One region of the Aeromonas sp. CU5 genome, then DNA from elsewhere that is predicted to be linked to it. Evidence: predicted binding sites of a transcription regulator. Region 1 holds the regulator's gene; each other region holds the start of a gene.

Evidence for each region. Region 1 encodes LexA, which represses DNA repair genes until DNA is damaged. Its sites were predicted from a motif close to ANCTGTNTNNNNANACAGNT; they were not measured.
Region 2: a site for LexA is predicted at 1,706-1,725, ahead of recN (DNA repair protein RecN). Genes of this name have one in related genera too.
Region 3: a site for LexA is predicted at 2,590-2,609, ahead of dinB (DNA polymerase IV). Genes of this name have one in related genera too.

Annotation. Positions count from the first base shown of each region.
Region 1 is NZ_CP023817.1:3,686,848-3,691,155, reverse strand. It holds gene plsB (glycerol-3-phosphate 1-O-acyltransferase PlsB) at 1-1,402, opposite strand, end outside; gene lexA (transcriptional repressor LexA) at 1,607-2,230, shown strand; gene CK911_RS16550 (hypothetical protein) at 2,714-2,929, shown strand; gene CK911_RS16545 (SCO family protein) at 3,137-3,763, shown strand; gene CK911_RS16540 (MATE family efflux transporter) at 3,766-4,308, shown strand, end outside.
Region 2 is NZ_CP023817.1:2,374,701-2,379,008, forward strand. It holds gene CK911_RS10350 (LysR substrate-binding domain-containing protein) at 1-113, opposite strand, end outside; gene CK911_RS10355 (6-phospho-beta-glucosidase) at 276-1,589, shown strand; gene recN (DNA repair protein RecN) at 1,751-3,415, shown strand; gene CK911_RS10365 (manganese-dependent inorganic pyrophosphatase) at 3,744-4,308, shown strand, end outside.
Region 3 is NZ_CP023817.1:346,862-351,169, forward strand. It holds gene CK911_RS01565 (YajQ family cyclic di-GMP-binding protein) at 1-399, opposite strand, end outside; gene CK911_RS01570 (ketopantoate reductase family protein) at 599-1,564, shown strand; gene CK911_RS01575 (DJ-1 family glyoxalase III) at 1,602-2,162, shown strand; gene CK911_RS01580 (hypothetical protein) at 2,274-2,480, opposite strand; gene dinB (DNA polymerase IV) at 2,612-3,667, shown strand; gene CK911_RS01590 (methyl-accepting chemotaxis protein) at 3,738-4,308, shown strand, end outside.

The DNA.
Region 1 (4,308 bases):
GGCCGTAGTTACGCAGCTTGCGCAGAATCCCGAGCACCTGCAGGAAGCTCTCCTTCTCCTTGCGGCTGCCCTTGAGTTCGTTGTGGTAGGTGTTCACCTCCATCACGTGCTCGTAGCCCAGATAGACCGGCACCAGGGTGACCGGCCTGTCCAGCCCGCGCATCATCGCCTGCAGGGTCATCGCCAGCATGCCTGTCTTGGGTGGCAGCAGACGGCCGGTACGGGAGCGGCCCCCTTCGGTGAAGAACTCCACCGAGTAACCCTTGGCAAACAGCAGGTTGAGGTATTCGCGGAATACCGTGCTGTAGAGCGGGTTGCCCTTGAAGGTGCGGCGAATGAAGAAGGCACCGCCGTGGCGGAAGATCGGGCCTGCTGGCCAGAAGTTGAGGTTGATGCCTGCCGCGATATGGGGCGGCACCATCCCCTGGTGGTAGATGACGTAGGAGAGCAGCAGGTAGTCCATGTGGCTGCGATGGCAGGGGACATAGACAATCTCGTGCCCTTCCTGCGCCAGCTGGCGTACCTTCTCGGCACCATTGACCGACAAACCGCGATAGAGCTTGTTCCACAGCCAGCCGAGGAAGCTCTCGCCAAGGCGGATCAGCCGGTAGGAGAAATCGGAGGCAATTTCATCCATGTAGCCGTGGGCGCGCTTTTGCGCCTTCTCGAGGCTAATGTTCTCGCGCTGGGCTTCTTCTTCAATGGCTTGCTGGATCACCCCGGAGTCGAGCAGCTGCTTGAACAGCAGATTGCGGTTGGGCAGTTTCGGTCCGGTGGCGGCCAGCTGCTGGCGACTGAAGTGGGTGCGGGCCACGCGCGCCAGCTTGTGGGCGATCGCTTCATCGGTGCCGTGTTTGTCTGCCATGTGGCGCAAAGAGAGCGGCGGCGAGAAGCGCACCAGATTCTCACGACCCTTGAGGATTACGATCAGCGCCTTCTTCAGCCGGTTTGGCGCCAGGCTGCTGATGATGTTGAGGCCGGAGGCCTCTTCCCCTTCCCGACCCGGGGCACGGCCCCAGAACAGAGTAACGGGCACCACCTGGATATCCAGCTCGGGATCCTGCTTGTGCAGATCCAGCAGCTGGTGGAACTCTTGCAAGAACGGCAGCGGCTTGCTGCGCTTGCCGAACAGGGGAGGCGGACGATCCAGACAGACGTAGCGCGGCAGCAGCTGGCCATTGAGCTCCAGCGGGGTGAAGGGGCCGGGCAGACCGAGATCCTCGCAGCACTGCTGCAAGGTCATCAGGTCGGTGATCGAACTGGTTTTCAGGGCATAGACAATGGGTCTGTCCGGGTCCAGATTGAGCTCGGTGATGGGATTTTCCGGCAAGCTCTTGTGATTGACCAAGCCACTGACCGGCCATTGCAGGATGGCTCTGGATATCTTCTGCCCTATGGACATGTGCGTCTGCTCTCCAAAAAAATGCGGCGTGAGCATAGCAAATCGGTAGCCCCTTGTCGCCGAGAGGTACGATGAGTCGGCTGAGCGAGATCAAAACAGTGATAAATGCGGGATGGGTTGCGACAAATGTCAGCTGTGCCTTGCCTTGGCTGGCACACTGTATATACTGCCAGTGTGCTGTATAAAAAAACAGGTGCCAATGCTATGAAACCCCTTACCCCCCGCCAGGCCGAAGTGCTGGAGCTGATCAAGGTAAACATGAGCGAGACCGGTATGCCGCCGACTCGTGCCGAGATTGCCCAGAAGCTTGGTTTTAAATCGGCCAATGCGGCCGAAGAACATCTGAAGGCCCTGGCCAAGAAAGGGGTCATCGAGATCATGCCGGGCACGTCCCGCGGCATTCGCCTGTTGCTCGAAGAGGAAGAGGTACTGGCAGAGAGTGGCCTGCCGCTGATCGGCAAGGTGGCCGCCGGTGAACCCATTCTGGCTCAGGAGCATATCGAGAGCCATTATCAGGTGGATCCCTCCCTGTTCCATCCGCGGGCAGATTTTCTGCTGCGGGTACAGGGAATGAGCATGAAGAACATCGGCATTCTGGATGGTGACCTGCTGGCGGTGCACAAGACTCAGGATGTGCGTAATGGTCAGGTGGTGGTCGCCCGTCTCGATGAGGATGTCACCGTCAAGCGCTTCCAGCGCAAGGGCAGTCAGGTATGGTTGTTGCCGGAGAACGAAGAGCTATCCCCCATCGAGGTGGATCTCTCCTGCCAGCAGCTCACTATCGAGGGGCTGGCGGTTGGAGTGATCCGCAACGCCGACTGGATGTAATTCTTCCCTCCAACTGCGTTTGCCACACGGCCTCCTTCGGGAGGCCGTGCTGTTTCTGGCGCACTTTCCCTGTCATATCAAGCAGATCGTCGGCGGCGGCATTTTTGTCCTGCGCGACCGGTTACCAATCATCTATTTCAGATATATGCTCAGATCAGTGCCCTGTCGCCGAGACGGGGCTCGGCTCCTCATGGGGACAACGTCAATGAGCCGTTATGGGAGGGCCGGTAACAACGAGAATCGCGAAGTACACCTTCACGGGATATGAAGGGGGAGTGGGGAGATCCCGAGCCCTGTCGGGCAGAGGGGACCACTCGTAGAGTTGCAGCTAGTCGTGACGGGCCTGACGATCGCTCAGGCCGATGCAGCAATATGACCTGTCGGTCAAGGAGGACTGGTATGGCATCAAGATCGCCATGGGATTCAGAGGTGGTAGTTGTACCATCGGCATCGTCTATCACCCGTTGTGTCAAAGGTAGCCGGATGACCTGGTTTTATGGTCTCTGGTTACACCACAAGGGTTCACACTGGACACTCTGGTTGGGATGCCCGAAGGAGAAGGTGGTGCGTCTGGTGTTACTGTTCAAGCGGGGCCATGGCGATCGCCAGGGGGAAGAGGGCTTGCTGGCACCCGTCATTCCCATCGGCGTGCGGGCCATCGGCAAGATGTTGCAGCAGGGACGCAACGCTCGCCCCTGAGCAGAAGAGGCAAGCAGACGCACACCTAACCGGCACCCGAGGGGCCGGTTTTTTTATGGTCTGAACTGGCGATCAATTGTGCCAAATGGTCGGTTCCTGACTGTGCGAGACACAAGGTTGACCCACGTTGCTGGCTCGCTGGGGTACAATACCCCTCTTGTCCGGTCACTGCTGGCCATCTACCTCGAACTTAAAGGGTCTCTTGTGATGATAAAGCTCCGCTATCCCCTGCTTTTTCTACTGCTGACAGGCTGCCTGACCCTGGCGTTCTACGCCACCCAGCCTGAGCAGCCGCAACAGGCTGACTACTATCCTGCGGGGCGGGATATCAATGATTTCGCCTTTACCGATGCGGACAACAAGCCGTTCACCCCTGCCAACCTGAAGGGGCACTGGACCTTTCTGTTTATCGGCTACACCTTCTGCCCCGATATCTGCCCCACTACCCTGGCAGATATGCGCTCCGTGTATGACCAGCTGAAGAAGATGGCGTCCAACAGTCAGGTGGTGTTTATTTCGGCAGACCCCCAGCGCGATGACATTCCCCGTCTCAAGACCTACACCGCCTTCTTCAATCCCGAGTTCAAGGCGGCCACCGCCCCCCACGACAAGCTGTTCCCGTTCGTGCGCAATCTGGGGCTGATCTACTCCATCGCCAATCAGGGTGAGAAGGATTACCTGATCGATCACTCCGCCTCCATCGTGCTCATCAATCCCAAGGGCAAGCTGCAGGGGGTGTTCCGCCCGCAGGTGGTGCCGGGTGAGGTGCCCCGGGTGCCGATGGCTACCATGTTGTCTGATTTTTCCCGCATGATGAAGCTGGCTGGCTACTGAAAATGACCCCGCCGGTTGCCCCATGGTGGCGTGATCCCTCTCGTCACCGTGCGGTCTTTGTTCTCGCCCTGCCCATGGTCTTCTCCAATATCTCCACTCCCTTGCTGGGGCTGGTGGACACCTGGGTGATCGGTCACCTCGGTCAGGCCTGGTTTCTGGGGGGCGTCTCGGTTGGCGCGACCCTGATCAATCTCATCTTCTGGCTACTCGGCTTTCTGCGGATGTCGACTACCGGGCTGACGGCGCAGGCCCACGGCGCTGCCAACGGCCGCGCCCAGCTCGATACTCTGCTGCGGGCGCTGGGGTTGGCCATTGCCCTCGGTTTGGCGCTGCTGTTGTTGCTCTTTCCCCTGTTACCCCGACTGATCGCCCTGAGTGGCGGCTCGGCAGAGGTGCAGCTCTATGCCAGCCACTATGTTGAGGTGCGGATCTGGAGCGCGCCGGCGGCGCTCTGCAATCTGGTGATCATGGGTTGGCTGCTGGGGATGCAGGATGCCCGCAGCCCCATGGTGATGCTGATCCTCACCAATCTGGTCAATATGGCG
Region 2 (4,308 bases), 1.3 Mb from region 1:
CTGATGGCCCCCTGAGTGAGGTTCATCTCCTCGGCAGCGCGAGTAAAGCTGAGGTGACGGGCCGTGCTCTCGAAGGTGTGCAGCAGGGCCAGGGTATTCTGTTGTACCAGCATGGATAACCTCGTGATGACGCGCGTTGCGGTGCAGGCCATTAGTATGCCATTCACTCTCATGGATTAAACAGGCTAATCCATACCGCCCCTTTTTTCGTTTGTCTGCCCGCCACAGCGCCTCTTTAATAGGATCAAACCCTATCCCTGTTCATGAGGTGGACAATGAAAAACGGACTCAAGATTGTGGTCATCGGTGCAGGCTCCAGCTATACCCCGGAGCTGATCGAGGGATTGATCCAGCGTCAGCACGAGCTGCCGCTGCGCGAACTCTGGCTGGTCGACATCGACGATGGCCGCGAGAAGATGGAGATCATCGCCGCCCTTACCCGCCGTATGCTGGCCAAGGCCGGGCTGGCGGTCAGGGTTGAAACCCGGCTGGAGCGGGAAGAGGCACTGCGCGGCGCCGACTACGTCTGCTCCCAGTTTCGCGCCGGTTGTCTGGAAGCCCGCATCAGCGATGAGCGGATCTCGTTGAAATATGGACTCATTGGACAAGAGACCAACGGACTTGGCGGCTTTGCCAACGCCTGCCGGACAATCCCCATCGCCCTGCAGATCGCCGCCGACATGGAGCGTCTCTGCCCCGATGCCTGGCTGCTCAACTTCACCAATCCGTCAGGCATGGTGACCGAAGCCGTGTTGCGCCACAGCAAGATCAAGGCGGTAGGGCTTTGCAACGTACCTGTGATCATGCAAAAAGGGGTCGCCACCCTGCTGGAGAGCCGCGATGAGCAGGAGTTCATCATGCAGGTGGCGGGACTCAACCACTTTATCTTCGTGCGCCAGATCCAGCATCAGGGCAAGGATAAACTCAGCGAGGTGATCGCCCGGCTCGCGCAAGGGCCCGATCCGCTGGTACCGCGCAATATTCCCCCCTTTGCCTGGCCCAAAGATCTGCTGGCCAATCTGGGCATGATCCCCTGTGCTTATCTGCGCTACTACTACATGAGCGACGATATCCTCAAGCAGGAGCTCGGTGAGGCCAGTGGCGAAGGAACCCGAGGCGAAGTGGTCAAGGCCATCGAACAGCAGCTGTTCGATCTCTATCGCAACCCGGATCTCGCCGAGAAACCGAAGGCGCTGGAAGGACGCGGCGGCCAGTACTATTCAGAAGCAGCGTGCGAACTGATGAGCGCCATCCACAACGACAAGCGCATCATCATGCACGTCAACACCCGCAACAACGGCGCTATCAACGGTCTGCCGGACGAGTGCGCCGTGGAGGTCAGCGCCCTCATCACCAAGTCGGGCCCGCTTGCGCTCAACGTGGCCCCTTTCCCGCAAGACACCCTGCGGCTACTGCAGTTGATGAAGGAGTTCGAACAGCTCACCATCGAAGCAGCCATCACCGGCAACCGCCATACCGCCTGGCGCGCCCTGGTGCTCAACCCGCTCATCACCAGCGGTAGTCGACTGGAGCAGGCGCTGGATGAGGTGATTGCCGCCCATCCAGATCTGATGTCGGCCTTCCACTGATCCCCCGCGTCTCTCTTCGCGGATCTCTCCTCACTATCCCGTGCGGGTCACCACTCTGGTGGCCCGTTATCGTTAAAAATGGCGGCCCCCTCTTTACTGTATATAAGACCAGTATATACTGTATGCATACACAGTAAAGTTGACCTATACAGGATGAGACCATGCTGACCCAGCTGACCGTCAACAACTTCGCCATCGTCAAGTTTCTCGAACTCGATCTGCAACCGGGCATGACCTGCATCACAGGTGAGACTGGTGCCGGTAAATCCATCGCCATCGACGCCCTTGGTCTCTGTCTCGGGGAACGAGCCGAAGCGGGCATGGTGCGACCCGATAGCGACAAAAGCGAGGTCAGCGCCCGCTTCCTGCTGGACAACAACCCGGCCGCCCGCGCCTGGCTAGCCACCAACGAACTGGAAAACGAAGGTGAGTGTATCGTGCGGCGAGTCATCTCCGCCGAAGGGCGCTCGCGCAGCTATATCAATGGCGTGCCCGTCCCCCTCACCCAGCTCAAAAATCTGGGCCAACAACTGGTCAACGTCCATGGCCAGCATGCTCATCAGATGCTGCTCAAGCCTGATTACCAGCTCGCCCTGCTCGACGGTTATGCCGGTCACCATCTGCTGCTCAATGAAGTGCGCCAGCATTATCAACTGTGGCGCCAGCTGCAAAACGAGCTGAACCGGCTCAAGGCCGAGCAGCAACAGCGGGAAGCCCGCCGCCAGCTCATCGAATATCAGGTGCAGGAGCTCGATGAATTTGCCCTGCAGCCGGGGGAGTTCGAGCAGATAGAAGAGGAGCACCAGCGTCTCGCCAACGGCACTGATTTGATGCAAGAGTGCGGCGCCTGCCTCGATCTGCTCTATGACAATGAAGAGACCACCATCGCCGGTCTGCTGCAAGTGGCAGTAGACAGAGCCGAAGGACTGGTCGCCATGGACAGCCGCCTCACCCCGGTACTGGAGATGCTGAACGAAGCCCTGATCGGGGTGCAGGAGAGCCACAGCGAGCTGCGCAGCTACCTCGATCAGCTGGAGCTGGATCCCGAACGCTTCAATGAGCTGGAAGCCCGCCTCTCCAAGGCGATCAATCTGGCCCGCAAGCACCACGTCAAACCAGCAGATCTGGCCCAGCACCATCAGGAGCTGGCCTCCGATCTCGCCCGCCTCAACTCCGACGAGGAGCGGTTAGAGGGGATGGAAGATGAGCTGGCCGAGGCCCGTCAGGCTTTTGTCCAGGCTGCCGAAGCCCTGAGCCAGAGCCGTCAGCGTTACGCCCAGGAGCTGGGCGCCAAGGTAACTAGCAGCATGCACGAGTTGGCAATGCCCGATGGCCGTTTTGCCATCGAGGTACGCCCCGATGCCCAGAGCAGCCTCTCCCCACTGGGTATAGATCGGGTGGAATTCATGGTCACCACCAACCCGGGCCAACCCATTCAGCCACTTGGCAAGGTAGCGTCAGGGGGTGAACTGTCGCGTATCAGCCTTGCCATCGTGGTGATCAGTGCCCGCAAGATCTCCACCCCAACCCTGATTTTCGATGAGGTGGATGTGGGGATCAGCGGCCCGACTGCCGCCGTGGTAGGTCGCCTGCTGCGCCAGCTCGGGGAGTCCACTCAGGTGATGGTGGTCACTCACTTGCCGCAGGTGGCAGGCAACGGCCACCAGCATATGGTGGTGAGCAAGCATACCGACGGCAAAACCACCGAAACCCAAATGAGCGCCCTTGATGAGACCGCCCGTCTCAATGAGCTGGCACGGCTGCTCGGTGGCGACCAGATCACAGACAACACCCTGGCCAATGCCCGCGAGCTGCTGCGCCGCTGAATCAGGTGATAAGGCAGATTTGCAGAGATGGCGACTGATAGGGCTGACCAAACATGCTGACGGCGCTGGCACAAGCGAACGCCATTGCCCTCGCAGTCAGCAATAGCCAATAGCCAATAGCCAATAGCCAATAGCCAATAGCCAATAGCCAATAGCCAATAGCCAATAGTGAGAACCGAACTCGCGTCAGGATTACCGACCCAGATCAATAAAATAGCGAGTTAGGCGAAGCTGGCAGCAACATGGGCGCGGATCCGGTTGCCTTCATGCAGCGGATTTCGCATAGTGTTGCCCCCCTTTATGGGTATCCAATTGTGAGGCTTTGTCTATGATCCACGTTTTTGGTCACAAGAATCCTGATAGCGACAGTATCTGCAGTGCGCTGGTTATCACCGACTGGCTCAATGGCCAGGGCCGTCAGGCCACCCCATGGCGTCTGGGTGACCTGCGCACCGAAACCCGTTTTATTCTGGAGCAGGCTGGCGTCAGCGAACCCGAGTTGCTGACCAAAGATCTGACCGGTGAAGATGTCTGGCTGGTGGATTTCAGTGATCTGGAACAGGGCCCCGCCACACTGGCACAAGCCAATGTACTGGGTCTGGTGGATCACCACCGTCTCGGCACCCTGGTCACCCAGTCTCCACTGGATGCCTGGATCCGTGCCGTCGGCTGCACCTGCACCATCGCCTTCGATCTGTTGAGCCAGCAAGGTACCGTGACCCGCAGCCAGGCTCGCCTGATGCTGGGTGCCATCATGAGCGACACCCTCTGTCTCACCTCGCCGACCACCACCGAGCAGGACAAGATCGCTTGTGAGCGTCTGGCGCCGCTGGCCGAGGTCTCACTGGCCGAGTTCGGCCAACAGCTGCTGATGGCAAAAACCGACCTGAGCG
Region 3 (4,308 bases), 1.3 Mb from region 1:
CTTCTTGCCGGTGACGCGCACTTCATCCCCTTGAATGGCAACTTGCACCTTGATCTTGGAGTCCTTGATCAGCTTGACCAGCTTCTTGGCGATCTCTTTTTCGATCCCCTGCTTGAACTTGACGGTCAGGTGGAAGCGCTTGCCGGAGTGAACGCTGTCCCCAGCTTCCATCGAGCTGTTCTCAATATTGCGCTTGAGCAGGGCGGCGCGCAGGATCTCGACCATCTGCTTGAGCTGGAAGTCGGCATCAGCCTCCAACTTTACTTCTTCTTTGTTCAGCTCGAAGCTGGCTTCAACACCACGAAAATCGAAACGGGTCGCCAGTTCACGATTGGCGTTCTCGACGGCGTTCAACACCTCGTTCATTTTGACTTCTGAGACAATATCGAATGACGGCATGTCAGGGCTCCTCATGTTGCGCTATAGGTGGGCAAATCTACCAGAAAATCAGCAAATTTGCTGATTTTGATAGGGCCGCTCTGCTAGAATCCCCTGCGCACAGAACGGGTGGACCCGTTAGTGTCCATTCATGATATCTTCAATTTCCTTCGGTAACAGGTTGAGAGGAATGCAACCCTTACCCTGACAGAGTCACATCATGCCAAGCGGATTTAAGAGTTCCCGACAGCTTGCTACCCCTGCTGTTATTCCACCTGTTATCCCGCAGTGGTCACTGTTGGGATGCGGCGCCCTCGGCGGCGTGGTTGCCTCCCTGTTGACCATCAGCGGCCAATCAACCCGTGTCTTGTTGCGCGATCACCATCAGTCCACGCTCCATCCGGGGACCGATTTCACCTCGCTGGAAGGGCAGGTGCAACTGCTCAATATCGAGCGCGGATTTGTCAGCAAACCCGGCAAGATCAAGCGTCTGCTGGTGATGACCAAGGCCAGCCAGGTTATTGCCGCTCTGGCGCCGCTGGCAGGTAAACTGGACGCCGCGGTACCGATTGTGCTGCTGCACAATGGGATGGGGATTGCCGAGCAGGTAGTCGAGATGTTCCCGCACAATCCGGTGATTGCCGGTGTCACCAGTCATGGTGCCATGCGCTGCGGCCATTTTGTCTTCCGCCATACTGGCAAGGGTGAAACCTGGCTTGGCCCGATCAATGAGGCTGCCAAGGCGTATGCTGGATTGGCGGATGATCTTGCTATTGCCCTCGGCCAGGCCGGCTGGGATGAGCATGTTTTGGCTCGTCAGTGGCAAAAATTGGCGATAAATTGTGCCATTAATCCGCTTACTGCGCTCTACAAGCTGAAAAACGGCGAGCTGGCTGGCCCCCGCTTTGCTGATGTCCTGCAGCAGATCTGTGTGGAAGTGGCGGATGTGATGTGCGCCGAGGGTATTGCCACCACGGCTGAAGAGCTGCAGCGCCGGGCGATGACAGTGGTCGAGTTGACTGCCGACAACTACTCCTCCATGTATCAGGATATGGAGCTGGGACGAGAGACCGAGATCGAGGCCATCACCGGCTTCCTGCTGAGCAAGGCGGCCAAACATGGTATCGCCGTACCGGTCAATCAGGGGCTCTATCAGACGATCAAAGAGAAGAGTCAGAACGTCTGAACCCTGGCTATGGCAGGCAAGAAGCAAGGAGGCATAAATGAGTGTATTGGTGCTGGTGGCCCCCGGGTCTGAAGAGATTGAGACAGTTGCCATCGTTGATACCCTGGTGCGTGCGGGCATCGAGGTGCTGTTGGCCTCTTGTTGTCCTGCTGGGGTGCGGCAGATCCGCGCCTCGCGCGGAGTACAACTGGTGGCGGATTGCCATATCGACGAGCTTACCGGTCGGGACTTTGAGGCCATAGTGGTGCCGGGTGGCTTGCCCGGCAGCGAAGTGATTCGCGATACCCCGCTGGCCATCGATCTGCTCAAAGAGCAGGCCGCCCTTGGCCGCTGGCGCGCTGCCATCTGTGCCGCCCCCGTGGTGGTGTTGCAACATCATGGTCTGCTGGATGGCGCCATCGTCACCTGCCACCCCGGCTTTCAGTCCCAACTACCGACATCGCAGTTGTCAGATGAGCGGGTGGTCAGGGATGAGGCCCATCGCCTTATTACCAGTCAGGGGCCGGGCAGTGCTATCGAATTTGCTCTGGAGCTGGTGCGGGTGCTGCGCGGGGATGAGGTAGCGATGGCGGTGGCAGGCCCTATGGTGCTGCCCTGACCACACTTTGCTGATGAATCAAGCTAGCCATGCTTTGAAAAACGGGCCCCGCTCATCTTGACCGGGGCCCGTTTGTTATCAGCCGTTGTCGATCACGCCATATTGTCCGGCTCAGTAGTCGTACTGTTTACATTGCTTGCTCTCGAACTCCCCGCGCCAGCGTGATAACTCCTGCTCTGTGCCGAGCGTGTCCCCTTTCTTGATAGCTTGTTCCAGTATCTCAATCCGGTCGTATAGCCAGCGGCACTCTGCCGTCGGGTTGTTCTTGCTGATGCCAGCCATTGGCAGCAAACAGAGTCCCAGCCAAACATATTTCATCCCTAACGCTCCTTGTCATTGTGATGATAAAAGTCTCCTTGGAGTCTATTATTCTAGCCGCAATGAGAGAGATAGAGCTACTGCTGTCCTTGGGGTAAGATGATGCCATGTCTGTTTATTTATACAGTGGTATGCGCAAGATCATCCATATCGACATGGACTGCTTTTTTGCCGCCGTGGAGATGCGGGACAACCCCTCACTGCGGGAGGTGCCGCTGGCCATCGGTGGTGCCTCCGAGCGGCGTGGCGTCATCTCGACCTGCAACTATGTAGCGCGCCGCTTCGGGGTGCGCTCCGCCATGCCGAGCGCACTGGCGAAAAAGCTCTGTCCGCCGCTGGTGCTGATCCCCGGGCGAATGGCGGTTTACAAAGATATCTCCCGCCAGCTCAGGGCTATTTTCCTCCGTTATACCGATCTGGTGGAACCGCTGTCGCTGGACGAGGCTTATCTCGATGTGACCCATAGCACCTGCTGCGGCGGCAGTGCCACCTTGATGGCCCAGGAGATCCGTCAGGCCATTGTCAGCGAATTGGGCCTGACTGCCTCGGCCGGGGTGGCACCGAACAAGTTTCTGGCCAAGCTCGCCTCGGAGCAGCGTAAGCCTGATGGGTTGTTTGTCATTCGCCCCGATGAGGTGGCGGAGTTTGTCTGCCAGTTGCCCCTTGGCAAACTGCCCGGGGTCGGCCGCAAGACTGCCGAGCGGCTGGAGGCGCAGGGGCTTTATACCTGCGAGGATGCGCGAGCCTTGCCTGCCGACGAGCTGTGCCGCCGTTTTGGCAAGTTGGGCGAGATGCTGACGACCCGGATCTGGGGTCTGGATGAGCAGCCGGTGCAGGCGCACCGGATCCGCAAAACCATCGGAGTGGAGACCACGTTGGCAAGTGATTTGTCGAACGAGGAGGCTTGCATGACGGTATTGCAGCAGTTGCTGCCGGAGCTGGAGCGGCGTTTCCAGGCAGCTTGTTGTGCCGAGCAGGTGATGGGACAGGGGATTAAAATAAAATTTGCCGACTTCCATCAGACTACTGTCTATCGCAGCCAAGGCGGCTATCAGGCCAGCCTGTTTATCCCTTTGCTAAAAGAGGGTCTGCTGCGTGCGGAAGGGCGTTCGGTGCGCTTGCTGGGGCTGGTGGTGGGGTTGCCAAAAGAGGGGGAGGTTAACCAGCTATCACTGGATTTGCTGTGAGATGGTTAAGTTTTTGTTTATAAAGTCGATAATCTACCCATATCGCTCTCTCTTACATAGGAACATTGGCATGAGCGCACTTTCTGTCCAGGGCCGGATTACCCTGATCGCTGGCTGCTGTCTATTGGTCACCGCTGCTGCGCTGGTCGCTTCCTCGATATATAACGCGGACAAGATGCAGCAGCAGGTGCGACAAGCCACCATGCAGGATGCTCAGCAGTCAGCCGAGAACTGGATGAAGGCGATGGGCTCCGAGCAGGCGGCCAAGGTGACCAGCTATCTCGATGAGGCCTATTTCCGGGCCAGTTTGCTGGCCGAGAGCGTGTTGTTCCAGCGCAAGAATGCGGCCGACAACTTTGTTCATTCAGAGGCGCTGCGCAGTGCCATCAATCAGCAGTTACACGATGCTGCCGCCTCATCCACCAATTTGCTCGGGGTATACGCGGTGTTCGAGCCTGACCAGCTGGATGGAGAGGACAGCAATTATCAGGGCTCGACCGAACTTGGCGCCAACGACAAGGGACGGTTCTCCTCTTATTGGGCCTATGACAATGGCAAGCTGGTTGCCGAGGTGCAGAACGAGGATGTGCTTGCTGACGAGACACCTACCGCTGCTGGCGGGGTCGAAAACGAATGGTATC